One region of the Vibrio algicola genome, then DNA from elsewhere that is predicted to be linked to it. Evidence: predicted binding sites of a transcription regulator. Region 1 holds the regulator's gene; each other region holds the start of a gene.

The links. Region 1 encodes CRP, which controls carbon source genes, mostly activating them, when cyclic AMP is high. Its sites were predicted from a motif close to TGTGANNNNNNTCACA; they were not measured.
Region 2: cdd (cytidine deaminase) is a predicted target of CRP. The motif match lies at 4,159-4,174, and genes of this name have one in related genera.
Region 3: GFB47_RS08165 (NupC/NupG family nucleoside CNT transporter) is a predicted target of CRP. The motif match lies at 3,056-3,071, and genes of this name have one in related genera.

What each region holds. Positions count from the first base shown of each region.
Region 1 is NZ_CP045699.1:2,319,815-2,325,995, reverse strand. Features, by position in the region: gene GFB47_RS10655 (YicC/YloC family endoribonuclease) at 1-767, opposite strand, end outside; gene rph (ribonuclease PH) at 927-1,655, shown strand; gene pyrE (orotate phosphoribosyltransferase) at 1,749-2,390, shown strand; gene GFB47_RS10640 (aromatic amino acid transport family protein) at 2,733-3,938, shown strand; gene crp (cAMP-activated global transcriptional regulator CRP) at 4,034-4,666, opposite strand; gene GFB47_RS10630 (phosphoribulokinase) at 4,910-5,779, opposite strand; gene GFB47_RS10625 (YheU family protein) at 5,916-6,131, opposite strand; gene GFB47_RS10620 (TIGR02444 family protein) at 6,175-6,181, opposite strand, start outside.
Region 2 is NZ_CP045699.1:1,337,355-1,343,535, reverse strand. Features, by position in the region: gene nrfF (heme lyase NrfEFG subunit NrfF) at 1-327, shown strand, start outside; gene ihfA (integration host factor subunit alpha) at 688-984, shown strand; gene GFB47_RS06205 (thiopurine S-methyltransferase) at 1,050-1,694, shown strand; gene purT (formate-dependent phosphoribosylglycinamide formyltransferase) at 1,743-2,918, opposite strand; gene cdd (cytidine deaminase) at 3,090-3,980, opposite strand; gene GFB47_RS06190 (LrgB family protein) at 4,323-5,009, opposite strand; gene GFB47_RS06185 (CidA/LrgA family protein) at 5,011-5,406, opposite strand; gene sbcB (exodeoxyribonuclease I) at 5,429-6,181, opposite strand, start outside.
Region 3 is NZ_CP045699.1:1,782,107-1,788,287, reverse strand. Features, by position in the region: gene prfC (peptide chain release factor 3) at 226-1,806, shown strand; gene GFB47_RS08175 (hypothetical protein) at 1,973-2,203, shown strand; gene GFB47_RS08170 (TatD family hydrolase) at 2,207-2,947, shown strand; gene GFB47_RS08165 (NupC/NupG family nucleoside CNT transporter) at 3,214-4,467, shown strand; gene deoC (deoxyribose-phosphate aldolase) at 4,905-5,678, shown strand; gene deoA (thymidine phosphorylase) at 5,870-6,181, shown strand, end outside.

The sequences.
Region 1 (6,181 bases):
GTATTGGCTTCGCGGTTGAATTCTTGCATCATGAAGTCGAGTTTACGGCCACATGCGCCGCCTTTTTTCATAATGTTGTTGGCTTCTTTCACGTGCGAGTCTAGGCGATCAAGCTCTTCTGCTACATCTGATTTTTGCGCCAGTAAGATCAACTCTTGTTCGACCCGAGAGCTGTCTAATTCAATGCTGGCTTCTTCGAATTTCTTCAATAGACGGTCGCGTTGCCACTGCATAATTTCTGGCATGCGAGCGCGCACTTTCGCAGCTTCAACGGTAATGGCTTCTAAGCGTTGGTCGATCAGAGCTTTCATGTTGTCGCCTTCGCGGCCACGGGCGTCGATAAAATCTGTCATCGCCTGTTCAAATACCGTGAGTAATTCTTTCTGGATGCTATCCATATCTTGCTCGGGTGCTTCCATTACGCCCGGCCAGTTCATGATTTGGAATGGATTGATGCGCGAGTCTTCGCCCGTCAGTGACATAACGTGAGTAGCCGCTTGGATCACTTGCTTGGCTAAATCATCGTTAATTTTTAGCTCGCTTTGCGCTTTTGAATTGGCTTCAAAGCGTAAATGACATTCCACTTTACCGCGCGCTAAACGCTTACGAAAACGCTCACGCAAGATTGGCTCTAAACCACGAAATTGCTCTGGTAGGCGAAAATAGGTTTCAAGGTAACGTTGATTTACGCTGCGGATTTCCCATACGGCGTTGCCCCAATCTGATTTGATTTCTTTACGGGCGTAAGCAGTCATGCTGTAGATCATTGGATAGTTCCTAATCTAAATAAGGTGATAATTTTCTGGTTGCTATGGTAGCACAAGTTAAACTCAAACGGCGTTAAGTAAGCAGGGGATAAGATCGCTTTTTGACGTTAAGATCTATATAATCTTGCCCCAATTACGTCCTCAACTAGGTATCAATTTATGACTTCTACAACTCGCCCAAATGATCGCGCCGCCGATCAAGTTCGCCCAATTAAAATGACACGTAACTACACAGCTTACGCTGAAGGTTCGGTGTTGGTTGAATTTGGTAACACCAAAGTATTGTGTAATGCCAGTGTAGAAGAAAAAGTACCGGGTTGGTTAAAAGGCCGCGGTAAAGGTTGGGTGACAGCGGAATACGGTATGTTGCCACGCGCGACTCATACTCGTAACCGTCGTGAAGCTTCAAGTGGTAAGCAAGGCGGTCGTACTATGGAGATCCAACGTCTTATTGCTCGTAGCTTGCGCGCGGTAGTGGATCTTGAAGTATTAGGTGAGATGATGATCACCGTCGATTGTGATGTTATTCAAGCCGATGGCGGAACCCGCACTGCGTCTATCTCTGGTGCTAGCGTGGCATTAGCGGATGCGATTCAATCATTGATGGCTTCAGGTAAATTGAAGAAAAATCCAATGAAAGGTCATGTAGCCGCGGTTTCAGTTGGCATCTTGGGCGATCGCGCTTTGTGTGATTTGGAATATGTTGAAGATTCAGCGGCCGATACGGATATGAACGTGGTGATGACCGAAGAAGGCAAAATGATTGAAGTACAAGGCACTGCAGAAGGCGAAGCGTTTTCTCGTGCTGAGCTCAATCAGTTATTAGATTTAGCCGAAAAAGGCATTAACGATATTATCGCAGTGCAAAAAGCAACGTTAGCCCAATAGTTTTTAATGGCTCCTCATTGAGGGGCTATTTTTTTGTGTGAATATTATGATTAGGTCATTCTGGTCATTAGTGAGAAAGAAAAGAGAGAAACCATGAAAGCATATCAACGTGAATTTATTGAGTTCGCCCTTGAGAAACAAGTTCTTAAGTTTGGCGAGTTTACTTTAAAATCGGGTCGTACTAGCCCTTACTTCTTCAATGCTGGCTTGTTTAATACTGGCCGTGATTTAGCCCGTTTAGGTCGTTTTTATGCCGCTGCATTAGCCGAATCTGGCATTCAGTTTGATGTGTTGTTTGGCCCAGCTTACAAAGGCATTCCAATTGCGACCACCACCGCAGTTGCTTTAGCCGATCACCACGATATTGATACGCCATACTGCTTTAACCGTAAAGAAGCTAAAGATCACGGTGAAGGTGGCAACTTGGTCGGCAATCCATTAGACGGTCGCATTATGTTGGTGGACGATGTGATCACCGCTGGTACGGCTATTCGTGAATCAATGGAAATCATTAAAGCCAATGGTGCTGATTTAGCTGGCGTTTTAGTGGCGATTGATCGTCAAGAAAAAGGCAAAGGCGAGTTGTCAGCGATTCAAGAAGTGGAACGTGATTTCGGTTGCGCGGTTATCTCTATCATCTGTTTAGGCGATCTAGTGACTTATCTTGAAGAGCAAGGCAACAGCGCAGAGCAGCTAGAGTCGGTCAAGGCTTACCGCGCTCAATATGGCATCTAATGTTTAGCCTTTAAAGCTACAGTTTTGTTGCTTCTTTTGGTGAGTTAACCAATATAGATCCAACGGTGCTTTCTGCAATTAACGGACAATATAGCTTAAGTTATATGGTTAAGATTGACGGTTATCCGTCACTTAACCTTTAAACCCCGTCATTTCATTTGAAGTGGCGGGGTTTCTTTTTTCTGCTCTTGCCTAAGAATCTGTACACTTTTATATACACAGTAATTTGTCTGGTTTTTTGTGTGATATTTGACCCATTATCGCTGCTTTTTGTTATTGACGGGTCGATTTATCTAGTTTTAATGGTAAATTGTTGTAAATAATTTTGAACGGTAAGTGTAAATGAGTAATTCAAAGGTTTTAGGCAGTACTTTGATTATTGCCGGTACCACGATTGGTGCCGGAATGTTGGCGTTGCCAATTGCGTCAGCAGGACTGGGCTTTATGACTTCGCTTGTGATCATGGTAGCGATGTGGGCATTAATGGCGTACACCGCATTATTGATGTTAGAGCTGCACCAACATGCTGATTATGATGCCACCTTGCATACCTTGGCTAAGCAATTTCTCGGTGATAAGGGAAAGTGGCTGGCGACCTTTGCGATGTTGTTTTTGTTTTACGCCCTTTGCGCGGCCTACATTGCGGGTGGTGGTGGGCAATTTAATGACAAGCTGCATAACTGGTTTGAGTTAGATGTGTCTAACGGCCTAGGAACACTTATCTTTACCATCTTGATTGCGGCGATTGTTACCTTTGGTACGTCATCGGTCGACAAGGTTAATCGGGTGCTGTTTACCTGTAAATTGGTCGCGATGGCAATCATGCTGTTTTTCTTAACTCCCAACATTCAAGCGGTTCATTTGGTGAATATGCCATTAGAAAAAGGCTTGATTGTGGCGGCATTACCGGTGATTTTCACCTCTTTTGGATTTCATGGCAGCATTCCTGCCGTGGTACGTTATTTAGATCTGGATATGAAAGCGCTGAAAAAAGTGATGGTGTTTGGGTCATTATTGCCGTTAGTGGTGTATATCCTGTGGCAATTAGCGACATTAGGTGTGGTCGATCAAGCCACGCTTGCACAAGCCGGCAATGTCACCGCACTGGTTGGAACCTTGGCGCAAGTGATCCATAGTTCTGCCATTTCTCAAGTGGTGTCAGTGTTTGCTGATCTGGCTTTAATTACTTCTTTTCTTGGGGTGAGCTTAGGCTTATTTGAATTTTTGGGCGACAGCTTGAATAAGAACCAAAGCAAAGGTGGCCGAGTGGGAATCGCGTTAGTGACCTTTGTTCCGCCATTGTGTTTTGCTCTATTTTACCCGCAAGGCTTTATTATGGCACTCGGTTATGCCGCGATTGCCTTAGCGATTTTAGCGTTACTACTGCCGGTTGCGATGGTGAAACGCTCGCGTCAACTCAACTTACAAACCCAAAACTTTACCGTTGCTGGTGGTAATGTGGCGTTGATGTTTGTTTTATTAAGTGGCTTGGTGATCATTGGGGTACAAGTGCTAATCAGCGTAGGAGTATTGCCCGCTATTGGGTAGAGAGTAACGAAAAAGTAAGATCGAAAAAGCCACTGGATTTGCATTCAGTGGCTTTATTTATTTTTGCGTGTACTTAAAATAATCGTGTGTGACGATTAACGAGTACCGTATACCACGATGGTTTTACCATGCGCAGAAATTAGATTTTGCTCTTCTAGCATTTTCAAGATACGACCAACGGTTTCACGAGAGCAGCCAACAATTTGACCAATCTCTTGACGAGTTATCTTAATTTGCATGCCGTCTGGGTGAGTCATTGCATCTGGTTGTTTGGCTAGATTAAGTAGCGTTTGTGCAATACGACCGGTAACGTCTAAGAAGGCTAAGTCACCCACTTTTTGGCTAGTGATTTGTAGGCGAGTTGCCATTTGAGCTGACAGACGCATCAAGATATCTGGATTCACTTGGATAAGCTGACGGAATTTCTTAAATGAAATTTCAGCAACTTCACAAGGTGATTTAGCTCGAACCCAAGCGGTACGCTCTTGATCTTCTTCAAATAGACCTAGCTCACCAATAAAATCGCCTTGGTTTAAGTAAGACAAGATCATCTCTTTGCCTTCTTCATCCTTGATTAATACAGCCACAGACCCTTTTACGATGTAGTACAAAGTTTCTGCTTTTTCGCCAGCATGAATCAAAGTACTTTTTGATGGGTACTTATGAATATGACAATGCGATAGAAACCACTCTAAAGTTGGGTCAGTTTGAGGTTTACCTAGAACCATAATTTGTTACTTCCTCTGAAGGGCTTGCTCAGTTTTGAGTCATTCATCCTGAGACCGGCTAAACTGGTCAAATAGAATAGGTGTTCATCATTTACGCTGCAAGCACTGTTACTGCGTTGGCTTTAAATACTACCCCTTTCCGTAGCGAATTTCTTGATTTTGATCGCCCTGAAGTGGGTATTTAAGCTGTGAAAGTGTGGCCTAAGTCACAGACTCAGCAGTAAGGTGAAATTGATCACCTTTTTAGCCAATTTTACCGGTGTCGATCAGTTGTTGCAGTAGAGGTTGAATGATCAGTTCCATCGCAAAACTCATCTTACCGCCTGGTACCACTAAGGTGTTATGGCGTGACATAAAGGAACCATCAATCATGGCAAGTAGGTAAGGGAAGTCGACATTTTTAATTCCACGCAAACGGATCACTACAAAGCTTTCATCTAAGCTTGGGATGCCTTTGGCGTTTAATGGGTTAGAAGTATCAACGGTTGGCACTCGCTGAAAGTTGATATGAGTACGAGAAAACTGCGGCGTGATGTAATTTAAGTAATCATCCATCGAGCGTACAATCGAATCCATCACCGCTTCACGCGAATGGCCACGATCGCGGGTGTCGCGCACAAATTTTTGGATCCACTCCAAGTTAACAATCGGCACCATACCAATCAAAAAATCGACATGTTGCGAGGCGTTGACTTCCCCATCGACCACACCCCCATGCAAACCTTCGTAGAAAAGCACATCGGTATTATCGGGTAAACCTTGCCATGGGGTAAACGTGCCTGGCATTTGATTGTACGGTACTGCTTCATCAAAACTGTGTAAATAGCGACGAATTTTGCCACTGCCATCTTGACCATACTGATGAAAAAACTTGGCCAGAGCAGGGAAGTCATTGGCTTCAGGGCCAAAGTAACTAATGTGTTTACCTTGCTCGCGTGCTTTACGGATCGCCACATCCATTTCTGGTCGGGTATAGCGATGAAAGCTGTCCCCTTCCACCCATGAGGCTTTAATATCCCTCATATTGAACATTTTTCGGAAGGTTTCTGAGGTGGTGGTGGTTCCTGCGCCAGAGGACCCGGTGACTGCGATGATAGGATGCTTTGCCGACATGATAATCCTTTATTTTCGACCTTGAGAATAGACAGTGTAGAGTAGGGCCTGTAAATAATATACCCAAATGATATGGGTATATATCCGTCTTACTTGCCACCTCACTGCAACTTTAATTACTTTGAGTGTAGATTGATTAACTTAACGAGTTGACGTCCCTGATATCGACACTTTCATGTAATTCGGAAAATACGATCGCCACTTTACCTGATTTTAATTGACGTTGTACCTGTGTGATTTTTTGCTCAAGAGAATAGTCTTGTTCACCATAATCGGTTCCTTCACGCAGAATAAATTCTTTGATCAAGTTGTCGAGGGTGTCGGGATCGATTTGTTGCCAAGGGATAATCATAATATGTTTACTGCTTATTATCTGTGATGATTCACTAATGCTTTCAGATA
Region 2 (6,181 bases), 980 kb from region 1:
GCGTTTAAAAATGCCCAAGATCAGCATCGAGCCGATTATTTAGCCCGCCAACTTCGCTGTCCTCGCTGCCAAAATCAAAACTTGACCGAGTCAAATGCGTCGATTGCGCGAGATATGAGACTGCAAGTGTATAAGATGGTCGATCAAGGGCACAGCAACGAAGATATTCTTAACTTTATGACCGATCGTTTTGGTGAGTTCGTACTCTATAAACCAAAATTTGAAGCCTCAACCTATGTGCTATGGTTAACGCCATTAATGCTGTTGCTTATGTTGATAGTGGCGGCGAGATCTTATACAAGAAAAAAATCAGCGTTAAATAAATGAGTTTAGATAATTTTTAACTTTATGTTATAACAGTAATTATTATGTAAATGACACTTTAAATGCATCTTTTTATTGCCAGATCGCGTAATTTCAAAAACAAAGTTAAACACTAATTATATTATTTAAATAGATATTAATTTTCAAAAATCACTAATTTGCAGAGAATAAAACCAATAACTTCCACTATTTATACTATGCTCAGTGCTGTAAATGGCTAGAAAGCTAAATATTGAATTAAAAAATTTGGCGAAAATCATAAGGTTGGCTTACACTTTCGTAGTTATCGTTAGCTTTTAGCTTGCTGACATGTAAATACAACATATTCCACAAATACTGTGGTTACAAATGAGGGATAGTTTTATGGCGCTCACTAAGGCCGATTTGGCTGAAAACCTGTTTGAAAAACTTGGCTACAGTAAACGTGATGCTAAGGAAACCGTAGAAGTGTTTTTTGAAGAAGTTCGAAAAGCATTAGAGAACGGTGAACAGGTAAAATTGTCTGGTTTTGGTAACTTTGATCTTCGTGATAAAAGTGAACGTCCAGGACGTAATCCTAAAACTGGCGAAGACATTCCAATTTCTGCACGTCGAGTGGTGACATTCCGCCCGGGTCAGAAGCTTAAAGCTCGTGTTGAAAATATCAAGATAGAAAAATAACATTGAGTATTTAACCAATAAAGGTCACTTAGGTGGCCTTTTTGTTATCTGGAGTAAGGATAAAAATGCAAGATCAAGAATTTTGGCACAGTAAATGGGCAGCAAATAAAATTGGTTTTCATCTGGCTGATGTGAACCCCTTACTGCCGCAGTTTTGGTCACACTTACAACCGAAACAAGAACACAATGTTTTAGTGCCCTTATGTGGTAAAAGCGAAGATTTGATTTGGCTTGCCACTCAACATCAATCGGTCACTGGGGTTGAGCTCAGTAATATTGCGGTACGTGCTTTTTTTGCCGAGCATCTCTACACACCAACCGTAACATCGCTTAATAACCTGCATGAGCTTTATCAATTTGATGAGTTGTCGATCTACAGCGGTGATTTTTTTACTGCGCCATTAGAAAGTTATGACTTAATTTATGATCGCGCCGCGATGATAGCGCTACCACCAGCGTTGCGTGTTGACTATGTAGCAAGAATTAAGTCGTTAATGAAACCAAACGGTAAAATTTTATTGATTGGATTGGATTACGATCAAAATGAAATGCAAGGCCCACCGTTTAGCGTGCCGGAAGATGAGATCCGCGCCATGTATGCGGGTATGAAAGTGACGCGTTTACAACGTGATGAAGCCAGTGCCAATCATCCCAAAATAGAAAATGGATTATCACGCTTTGCTGAAGAAGTGTGGTTAATTGAAAACTAATGTACCTTTTTCGTGGCTCACATTCCGAGCCACGATGATGATAAGCGATTAGTAGCGGATCTCTATTTTGCTGGCACTTTCAACGGCCTCTTCTATTGCCTGCTCAACACTGTCTCTGCGAGTTAATGCTATCCCTAAACGGCGGCGACCATCAATGTCGGGTTTACCAAATAAACGGATTTGAGTTTGAGGCTGCGCGACCGCGTTTGCCAAGCCATCAAAGCCAATATTGTTTGATGTTCCTTCGCCTAAAATAACCGCAGATGCCGATGGCCCATATTGGATGATAGAGTTAATTGGCAAGCCGATAAAAGCGCGCACATGTAAGGCAAACTCGGATAACTCTTGTGATATCAAAGTCACCATGCCGGTATCGTGCGGGCGAGGGGATACCTCACTAAAGATCACTTGATCGCCTTTAACAAATAATTCCACGCCAAATAAACCATAACCGCCCAGTGCATTGACGACTTTCTCTGCCATGTGCTGCGCCGCTTGGATCGCACTCGCCGACATAACTTGTGGTTGCCAAGATTCACGGTAATCGCCATCTTCTTGTCGGTGTCCAATCGGAGCACAAAAATGCACACCATCGACCGCGCGAACAGTCAGTAGCGTTATTTCATAATCAAAATCAACAAAGCCTTCCACAATGACCCGACCCGCACCCGCGCGGCCACCTTCTTGAGCGTATTGCCAAGCGGTTTGCATATCAGCCTTGGTTTTTATTACGCTCTGTCCCTTGCCTGATGAGCTCATGATAGGTTTAACCACACATGGCATGGAGACAAATTCAACCGCTTGTTCAAACTCTTGATAAGTATCACAGAAGCGATATGGTGAGGTTTGAATATTAAGATCTTCAGCCGCTAAACAGCGAATACCTTCACGGTTCATCGTCAATTGTGTGGCTTTCGCAGTCGGGACAACATTTAAGCCTTTTGCCTCAAGTTCCACCAATTTGTCGGTCGCAATCGCTTCGATCTCGGGGACGACATAGTCTGGTTTTTCTTTGGCGATAATGGCTTCAATCGCATCACCATCGAGCATATCCACCGTATAACTGCGATGAGCAACTTGCATGGCAGGAGCATTAGGGTAGCGATCAAGCGCGATCACTTCTAATCCCAAACGTTGGCATTCAATCGCCACTTCTTTACCGAGTTCGCCTGAACCTAATAATAAAACTTTCGTTGCGCTCGTTGTCGTCGCCGTTCCAAACATGATAAAGATTCTCTACAAAATGAAATTGGCTCAGATCATACTGATTTTTCTCACCCAAGCAATCGTTTGCGCAATAAGTTCGGCAATAAAAAATTAAATGCATAAAAAACGCCCAATCTGTGGTTGTAGTAACCAACAACAGATTGGGCATTATTATTTTTGAACTCTATCTTAAAGCGCTGCGTATTCCAGCGTAATATCAGGATTAATCGCTTCTAAAGTGGCTTGGGTATCCGCTAAATGACTAATGGATCCATCAGCGATCTCAGCTAAACAAGCGGCTTCAATAGTATCGAGTGAATGACCGGCTAATAGTAATAAATTAATCGCCACTTGCAGTGGTGGCAAACTTGGATTGAATGCCGCGTTCTCGGCGTAGCTGCCATTAAAAATCGCGCCGCTTGTCACTTGTAATGAAACGCCGCTGTAATTGTTAGAGTAAGGTGCGTGACTCATATTTAAAGCATCCACTGCCGCTTGCATTAATGGTGTGACTTCTGGAGCGCTATGGGATTGCTTGTTTTGATCCATTAAACGGCGAGGCTCTTCTAAATCACCAGGGCCAAAAGAATCAGGTAATAATTGTGCCAGTGACATTGCAGGGCGCTGTGGTAATTGAATAATCAGATCGTTGGCACTGGTTAACTCATTCATAAACTGACGGCAGTGACCACACGGAGAATGATTGATGGTGATATTTTTAATTCCCGTTTCACCTTTCATCCAAGCATGGCTGATCGAAGATTGCTCTGCATGAACCGTTTGTCCTAATTGCGTGCCTGAAAACTCAAGGTTGCCACCAAAATAGATTGCACCAGATAAACCTTCAGCAATCGCGCCAACATGAAAATCAGAAATAGGGCAATAGGAATGTGAAGCGGCAAGCGGAAGTAAAGCCAGTTTAAGTTGCGTATCGTTTAAGCCAGAATCGGCCAAAAGATCTTGATATTGGCTTGCATCAAGGTGACCACTAAAGTCTGGATGATTAAAATACTGGGTAGCCTTGGCTTGGACATGTGATGGTAAAGATCCAAAAAGCTCAATGTTGTGCTGAATCGTCATGGGATGTTCCTTTTAATTTTTCGATACCGAATGGGCACTTAAGAAATTTGTGCAAATGATTCGATAATTAACAATATGGGGTTGATCACGTTTTTTTTAAAGTATATACATTCAAGTTTCATTAAAGAGTTACATGCGTCAAATAATGAGGCGGAGTCGACAATTTATTGCTTTATTAAGTGAGCTAGATCTCATTTAAAGTGGTATTGCTATTGATGTTCAAAGATTGGAGAGAAAAACAGGAAGCATAATAAGCTTCCTGTTGTTTTTGGGGGCAGATTGACTGAACATTTAACACTAGCAACTTGCCGAGCCAAGCCCTTTTTAAATCAAGCTTTAACTTTAACCAATAAAGCCACCTACCCACAAACAAAAAGCGAAGAATACTGGCGCAAGTATAGACGTTATAATGCCGCAACTAACGAGTGCCAAAGAGCTAAAAGCAGCATCTTCCGCATTTTTACCGGCGCAAGTAGCGGTACCTAACGCGTGCGATACTGTCCCCATAGTCAAACCGCGTGCAATTGGGTGGGTCACGCCGAGTAATGTATAAATTGGGTAGGCAAATACCGAACCAAATACACCAACAATTAACACTAAAATGGCCGCGATAGCGGGTTCGCCACCTAAGCTTTTGCCTATTTCCATCGCTATCGGGGTAGTGACTGATTTACCCATAAGGCTGGCGACTAACGTCGGGTCGGTATGCAAGGATACGGCAATTAATCCGGCGGTGAGCATCGACATGCAACTGCCAACACCGCAAGCAAGAAAGATGATTTTCCAATTTTGTTTTATTTGGGGCAGTTGTTCATAAAGTGGGTAGGCAAGCGCCACAACGGCAGGTTGCAGTAGATAGGTCATCCAGTCGTTTTGAGCGTAATAGACTTTATATGGCACATCAAGCGCCATTAAAATCGGAATAATAATGATGATGCTCAACAACAAAGGATTGGCGAGTGGATTGTTGATTTTTATCGCCAGCCATCGCACCGCAAAGAAAACCACAAACGTTAGTAGTAACCACATATTATGACTCCTTACTTTTGCTTGTTTTTTCTACTTTATCGTGAGAGCTGAGTATTTTTTGTAAGCTCAGTGCGAGCACCACTAAAACAATGGTTGTTGCCCCCACGCTGCTGGCAAAAATAGACAGCGCATTGTCAATCAGCATCGGGAAGTGATCCATTAAGCCGACACTGATCGGCACAAATAGAATGATCATATAGCGAATAAAAGCATGCGCACTAGGGCTTATCCATTCCACTTTTATCAGCCCTGATGCCAAAAGTGCAAACAAAATCAACATGCCAAAAATACTGCCAGGGATCGACAGTGACAGCAAAGCTTGGATGCCATTACCGAGCCATAGACAGCCCATGATAATGGCAAAAGAAATAATATACCCCATAACCTTTTTAAACACTTTACATCCTTATAGTGCTTGTTTAAGAAGCGATCGATTCAACATATTGATACACCGCTTTCAGAACGTCCATTTTCGCGCTATCACTTTCATGTTCGTGTGCAAGATTCTCAAGATTTAGGAGGTAATCTTCAAGGTTAGCTTCAAAGTATTCTCGGCAATGTGCGCGCCATTGGTCTTGTTCTTGCTCATTGAGTGTCGCAGGGTAATTTCGAGCGCGGTAACGGAATAATAAGGGGGCGATCCGGGAGTCTTTAACCGAAAGCTCTAAACCGGCTAGATTCTCCGGTTTTGTTTCACGGATAATATCCATTGTTGATTTATCGGCAGGTGAGAAAAAGCCTGAATAAAGCTGGGTATCCACATTATCATCTTGCGGATATTCACGCTCAATACTGTACAAACCGATTAATTTTTCGCGGATCTCAGGATTGGCTTTTAATATGGCCAAATTAGCCAAGCACTGGGCGCGATCGATCCCTATGTTGGCGGCATTTTCTGCGGTTAAGGTTTTTGCAGGCGCTAGGATTGGGCACTTATTGAGATGCACCAGTTTTATCGGAACCGGCAGTTCATCGGGCGCTAAATCATCTCGCTTGGTATATAAACGTTTTTGCAGCTGTTCGGCGTCTAATTCCAGTAATGGGCTAGGATCTTTAGCCAGATCGACCACAATCACCGCATTAGCGTTAGTTGGGTGCCACGCCATTGGCACAATCCAACTGGTATTAGAACGCTGCACACCAAACATGCCAGAGACATGCATTAAGGGCGT
Region 3 (6,181 bases), 540 kb from region 1:
TGGATGTAAACAAAAGGCCATGTTCGGCCTTTTTTGCTATTCCTGCTGCTGTAAATTTTATACGGCTAGAGTTATCGTCATTTTTGCGTATAATTCGCCCCATCTGACTTTTTTGATTACCAAGCTGTTAGCTTTAGGTAACTCAAACCTTTTTAGTCACTCCATTATTTTTTGTTGTCGTGATATGCGGCAATAGACAAACTGTTTATAAGGTTTACAGCACTTATGTCTTTCCTTTCTGAAGTTGGCAAGCGTCGCACGTTTGCGATCATCTCTCACCCCGATGCGGGTAAAACCACCATTACTGAAAAAGTATTGTTATTCGGAAACGCGATCCAAACAGCCGGTACGGTAAAAGGACGCGGTTCTAAGCAACATGCCAAATCAGATTGGATGGAAATGGAAAAGGAACGTGGTATTTCGGTAACCACTTCGGTCATGCAGTTTCCTTTTAACAACTGCTTGGTTAATCTACTCGATACTCCTGGGCACGAAGATTTCTCGGAAGATACTTACCGTACATTAACCGCTGTCGATTCATGCTTGATGGTGATTGATGCGGCGAAAGGTGTCGAAGACCGTACGCGTAAATTGATGGAAGTCACTCGTCTACGTGATACGCCGATCGTAACCTTTATGAACAAATGTGACCGTGATATTCGTGATCCAATGGAGTTGTTAGACGAAGTTGAAAACGAATTGAATATGGCTTGTGCACCAATATCATGGCCAATCGGCAGTGGTAAAGAGTTTAAAGGTGTTTACCATATTCATCGCGATGAAACGATTTTATACGCTACGGGTCAAGGTCATACCATTCAAGAAGAGCGCATCATTAAAGGGTTAGATAACCCTGAATTAGATAGCGCAATAGGTGAAGATCTGGCGGCGAATTTACGCGATGAACTTGAGCTTGTGATTGGCGCTTCAAATGAATACGACCAAGAGCTTTTCTTAGCGGGAGAGTTAACCCCTGTTTATTTTGGTACCGCTTTGGGTAACTTTGGTGTTGACCACATGCTTTCTGGTTTAACCGAGTGGGCACCATCGCCAATGGCGCGTGAAGCCAATCAGCGTAAAGTTGAAGCTACAGAAGAAAAATTCTCAGGTTTTGTGTTTAAAATCCAAGCTAACATGGATCCAAAGCACCGTGACCGTATTGCTTTCATGCGTATTGTGTCGGGCACTTACAGCCAAGGCATGAAGATGAACCATGTTCGCAGTGGTAAAACTGTCAGCATTTCCGATGCCGTGACCTTTATGGCTGGTGACCGTACTCGCGCCGAACATGCGTATGCAGGCGATATTATTGGTTTGCATAACCATGGCACCATTCAAATTGGTGATACCTTTACTCAAGGCGAAGCATTGAAGTTTGCTGGTATCCCTAACTTTGCGCCAGAATTATTCCGTCGTATTCGTCTGCGTGATCCGCTTAAACAAAAGCAATTGCTTAAAGGTTTGGTACAGCTTTCAGAAGAAGGCGCGGTGCAAGTATTCCGTCCATTACAAAATAATGATCTGATTGTTGGCGCGGTAGGTGTGTTGCAGTTTGATGTGGTAGTGGCGCGTTTAAAATCTGAATATAACGTGGAAGCGATTTATGAAGGCGTAAATGTGGCAACCGCGCGTTGGATCGAATGTAATGACGAGAAAAAACTGGATGAATTTAAGCGTAAAAACCAAACGAACCTCGCATTAGATGGCGGCGATAATCTATCGTATGTTGCCCCGACCATGGTCAATTTGAACCTGGCCAAAGAGCGCTTCCCTGAAGTGAACTTTAGAGCAACACGCGAGCACTAAGAGCGAAAGCTGAAACGGACGTAATTCGTTCTTAGAATAAAGTTAAATGACCGCTGTAGTGATTTAGATAGTTTTGATTATCTATATTGCTTAAGCGGTTTTTATTTATCGCCGTCTTGAGGCTATACTGAAATCACTCACCTCAATGACAGTAAAAGGAGTGGCTATGTGGTGTTCTGGTTTTAAAATATTTAACGCTTTGGGGCGATGGAAACAACAATGTAAAACTTACCTTGCTCGTTACGATGCTTGGTGTGAGGAATTGGGTTTAACTCCTGAGCATAAACGCAGCTGTTGCGCTTATAAAGCCGATCCTATCCATCAAAAAACACCAGCAGACAAAATCTATCAGGCACCTGCCCAACACCATCCCGTTACACCAAACTTTAAAGCTTAGAAAATGACTGACTCCTCGTGCTTGGTCGATACGCATTGCCATTTTGATTTTTCTGCCTTTGATGATACCCAACATCACCTTGATATTGCTCAGCAAGCGGGCGTGACTAAAATCATTATTCCTGCGATTGGTGAATCTAACTGGTCGAAACTCGCAAACCTTTCATCACAATTTCCCTCTTTATACTACGCTTTGGGGCTTCATCCGTATTTTATGGCTCAACATGGCGATGATGCGATTTTAAAGCTAAAGCAATCGTTATCTTGTCGCAGTAGCAAGTGTGTCGCAATTGGAGAGTGTGGACTAGACTTGAGGCTGGAAGAGCAATGGCTCACACCCGAGAAGCTCGATAAGCAATATCAGTTATTTGAAGCCCAGGTTTTATTGGCGATAGAATTTGAATTACCATTGATAATTCACGCACGTAAAGCACATGATCAGGTGGTGAAAATTCTGCGTAAACACCAACCCAAAAAGGGCGGCGTTATTCATGCTTTTAGCGGCAGTTATCAGCAAGCAATGGAGTACATCAAACTCGGTTTTTATATCGGAGTGGGTGGGGTGATCAGTTACCCACGAGCCAGCAAAACACGCGATGTTATTTCACGACTTCCGTTATCGTTTTTGTTGCTCGAAACCGATGCGCCGGATATGCCATTAGATGGATTTCAAGGTGAAAACAATCATCCTACGCAGCTAAAATTGGTTTTTAAAGCGCTTGTTGAGTTGCGATTAGAAAATTAAAAACAGCTCGAAAAACAACTTTGGTTAAATAGTCACCACTTATTTTGTTTGTAAAGATAGAAATAGTGAATAAAAAGCAACCGTTTGCCCTGTGTTAATTATTGTTTAAGTGATCTAAGTCACGAACATTTGTGTTTTTCATTATATTTACATTAATAAATGAGATTAGGGTATTACTTTGTTACGGGATGTCAGCGTATAATCGCCCTCTCTTTAGAGCTCCACCTTGAAATACACTTTAACTTACTATAAGGAAGTCATATACCATGAGCCTGGTTATGAGTATCGTCGGAATGATCTTTTTGCTAGCAGTAGCAGTTCTATTTTCTGACAACCGAAAAGCAATTAATTTAAGAACCGTGGGTGGCGCATTTGTCATTCAATTCTGTCTAGGTGCATTTGTACTTTATGTTCCTTGGGGGCGTGATGTTTTAGCCTCAATGACGAATGGCGTACAGCATGTATACGACTTTGGTAATGAAGGTATTGGGTTCCTTTTTGGCAACCTAGTAAACTTCTCTGTTGATGGTGTTGGCTTCATTTTTGCCTTTAAAGTTTTGCCTACTATCATCTTCTTCTCTGCGTTAATTTCAGTGTTATATAACATTGGTGTTATGCAGATCGTTATCAAACTTCTAGGTGGTGGTTTACAAAAAGCCCTAGGTACTTCTCGCGCAGAATCTATGTCAGCCACAGCAAACATTTTTGTTGGCCAAACAGAAGCACCGTTAGTGGTTCGTCCTTTTGTCCCTAAGATGACTCAATCTGAACTATTCGCAGTAATGTGTGGTGGTTTAGCTTCGGTTGCTGGTGGTGTTATGGCGGGTTACGCAGCAATGGGTGTGCCACTGTCTTACCTAATAGCAGCATCATTTATGGCCGCTCCTGGTGGTTTACTGTTTGCTAAAATCATCAAGCCAGAAACTGAAACACCAATTGATCAATTGGGTGATGAAGATGTTCTTGATGAAGACAAGCCTGCTAACGTAATCGATGCTGCAGCTGTTGGCGCATCAGCTGGTTTATCTCTAGCCCTAAACGTTGGTGCAATGCTACTTGCTTTCATCGGCTTGATTGCACTGCTTAACGGTATGCTTGGTGGCATTGGTGGTTGGTTTGGTATTCAAAACTTAACTCTAGAACTTATTTTAGGTTACATCTTTGCACCTGTTGCATGGTTGATTGGTGTTCCTTGGAGTGAAGCAACAATTGCAGGTTCATTTATTGGTCAGAAAACCATCTTGAATGAATTTGTGGCTTACTCTAACTTTGCCCCATACCTAAAAGAAGGCGCAGCGGTTATTCTTGATGAGAAAACCAAAGCCATCATTTCTTTTGCATTGTGTGGTTTTGCTAACCTTTCTTCAATTGCGATTTTACTAGGTGGTCTGGGTGGTCTTGCACCAGAACGTCGTTCTGAAATTGCACAGATGGGTATGAAAGCAATCCTTGCTGGTACATTATCTAACTTAATGGCAGCAACTATTGCTGGTTTCTTTATCACATTACAAACCATGTAATTGATATAGACGCTAGAAAATAAAACTAAGCCGCAGCTATTCACATAGCTGCGGTTTTTTGTTTTTAAGCAACAACAACAATAAATTTCCACTCTCAAAAAAAATGTGATTGATTTAACATTTTTTTTGAGATACAAACCGTTTGCGTTACATCAGAAAACAGATAACGCCAATTTAATCAGTATAATTAATATGACTACACAAGATGTGTATATACCTAAGTTATTTGGGTATACAGCCTATTGAACTAGGTTGTGCGGTGACAAGGATTGCAATTAATGCCGAGTGTTTCTGGCATTAAGTCTTCAAGGAACCAAGTCCGTTCATTTCATACTATTTATTAGGGGGAATCCCCAATCAGTTTTGATTAATGAGCTAAACTTGAAAACAACATTGATCAAAGCTTAATCGATATAATTTACCAATCGGAGATAGAAATGAGCGATTTACAAGCAGCAGCTTTACGTGCACTAAAATTAATGGATCTCACTACGTTGAATGAAGACGATACGGATGAGAAGGTGATTGCTTTATGCAAGAATGCAAAATCACCGGTTGGCAACACTGCCGCCATTTGTATTTACCCACGTTTTATCCCTATTGCGAAGAAAACTCTACGCGAACAAGGCACTCCTGAAATCCGTATTGCAACCGTCACTAACTTCCCACACGGCAACGATGACATTGATATTGCAGTAGCAGAAACCAAAGCGGCGATCGCTTACGGCGCCGATGAAGTGGATGTGGTTTTCCCATACCGCACTCTAATTGCCGGTGATGAAAAAACTGGTTTTGAATTAGTGAAGCAATGTAAAGCCGCATGTGGCGATGTATTACTAAAAGTGATCATTGAAACCGGCGAGCTAAAAGAAGAAGCCTTGATCAAACGTGCTTCACAACTTTCAATTGAAGCTGGTGCGAACTTTATCAAAACTTCAACGGGTAAAGTGCCAGTGAATGCAACGCCAGAATCGGCTGAAATTATGCTGCAGGTGATTGCGGATATGGGTGTGGCGAAAACTGTTGGTTTTAAACCAGCTGGTGGCGTTCGCACTGCAGAAGATGCACAAGCTTACCTTGCTATGGCGGATCGTATTTTAGGCGCAGATTGGGCCGATAACATGCATTACCGTTTTGGCGCTTCAAGCTTATTAGCTAACTTGCTAAACACTTTAGGTGAAGGCGAGAAAGCGGCGGAAGGCGGTTACTAATCTCTTTGTTTTGAGAATGTAATGCTGTCTATACCTAAGCGACATCTTTAAGTTAGATATTTAAGTCAGCCGGGTATATCGAGATAACCTGATTGTTAGGGTTAGGTTATCTTTGTTCTTTTTCGCCATGAAATATTATTGCTGAATTGAACAAATAAATATCGTTCAGATAAACAAGCAGGCAGGTTGTGATGTTTTTACCTCAAGAAATTATTCGAAAAAAACGTGATGGTGAAGTGCTCACTACTGAAGAAATCAATTTTTTCATTCAGGGCGTAGCCAATGACACTGTTTCAGAAGGTCAAATTGCTGCGTTTGCGATGACCATCTTTTTTAATGAAATGACGATGCCCGAGCGAATTGCACTGACCTGTGCGATGCGCGATTCAGGTATGGTGATTGATTGGTCACATATGAATTTCTCTGGCCCGATTGTTGATAAACATTCAACGGGTGGCGTGGGCGATGTGACCTCTTTAATGCTTGGCGCAATGGTCGCAGCT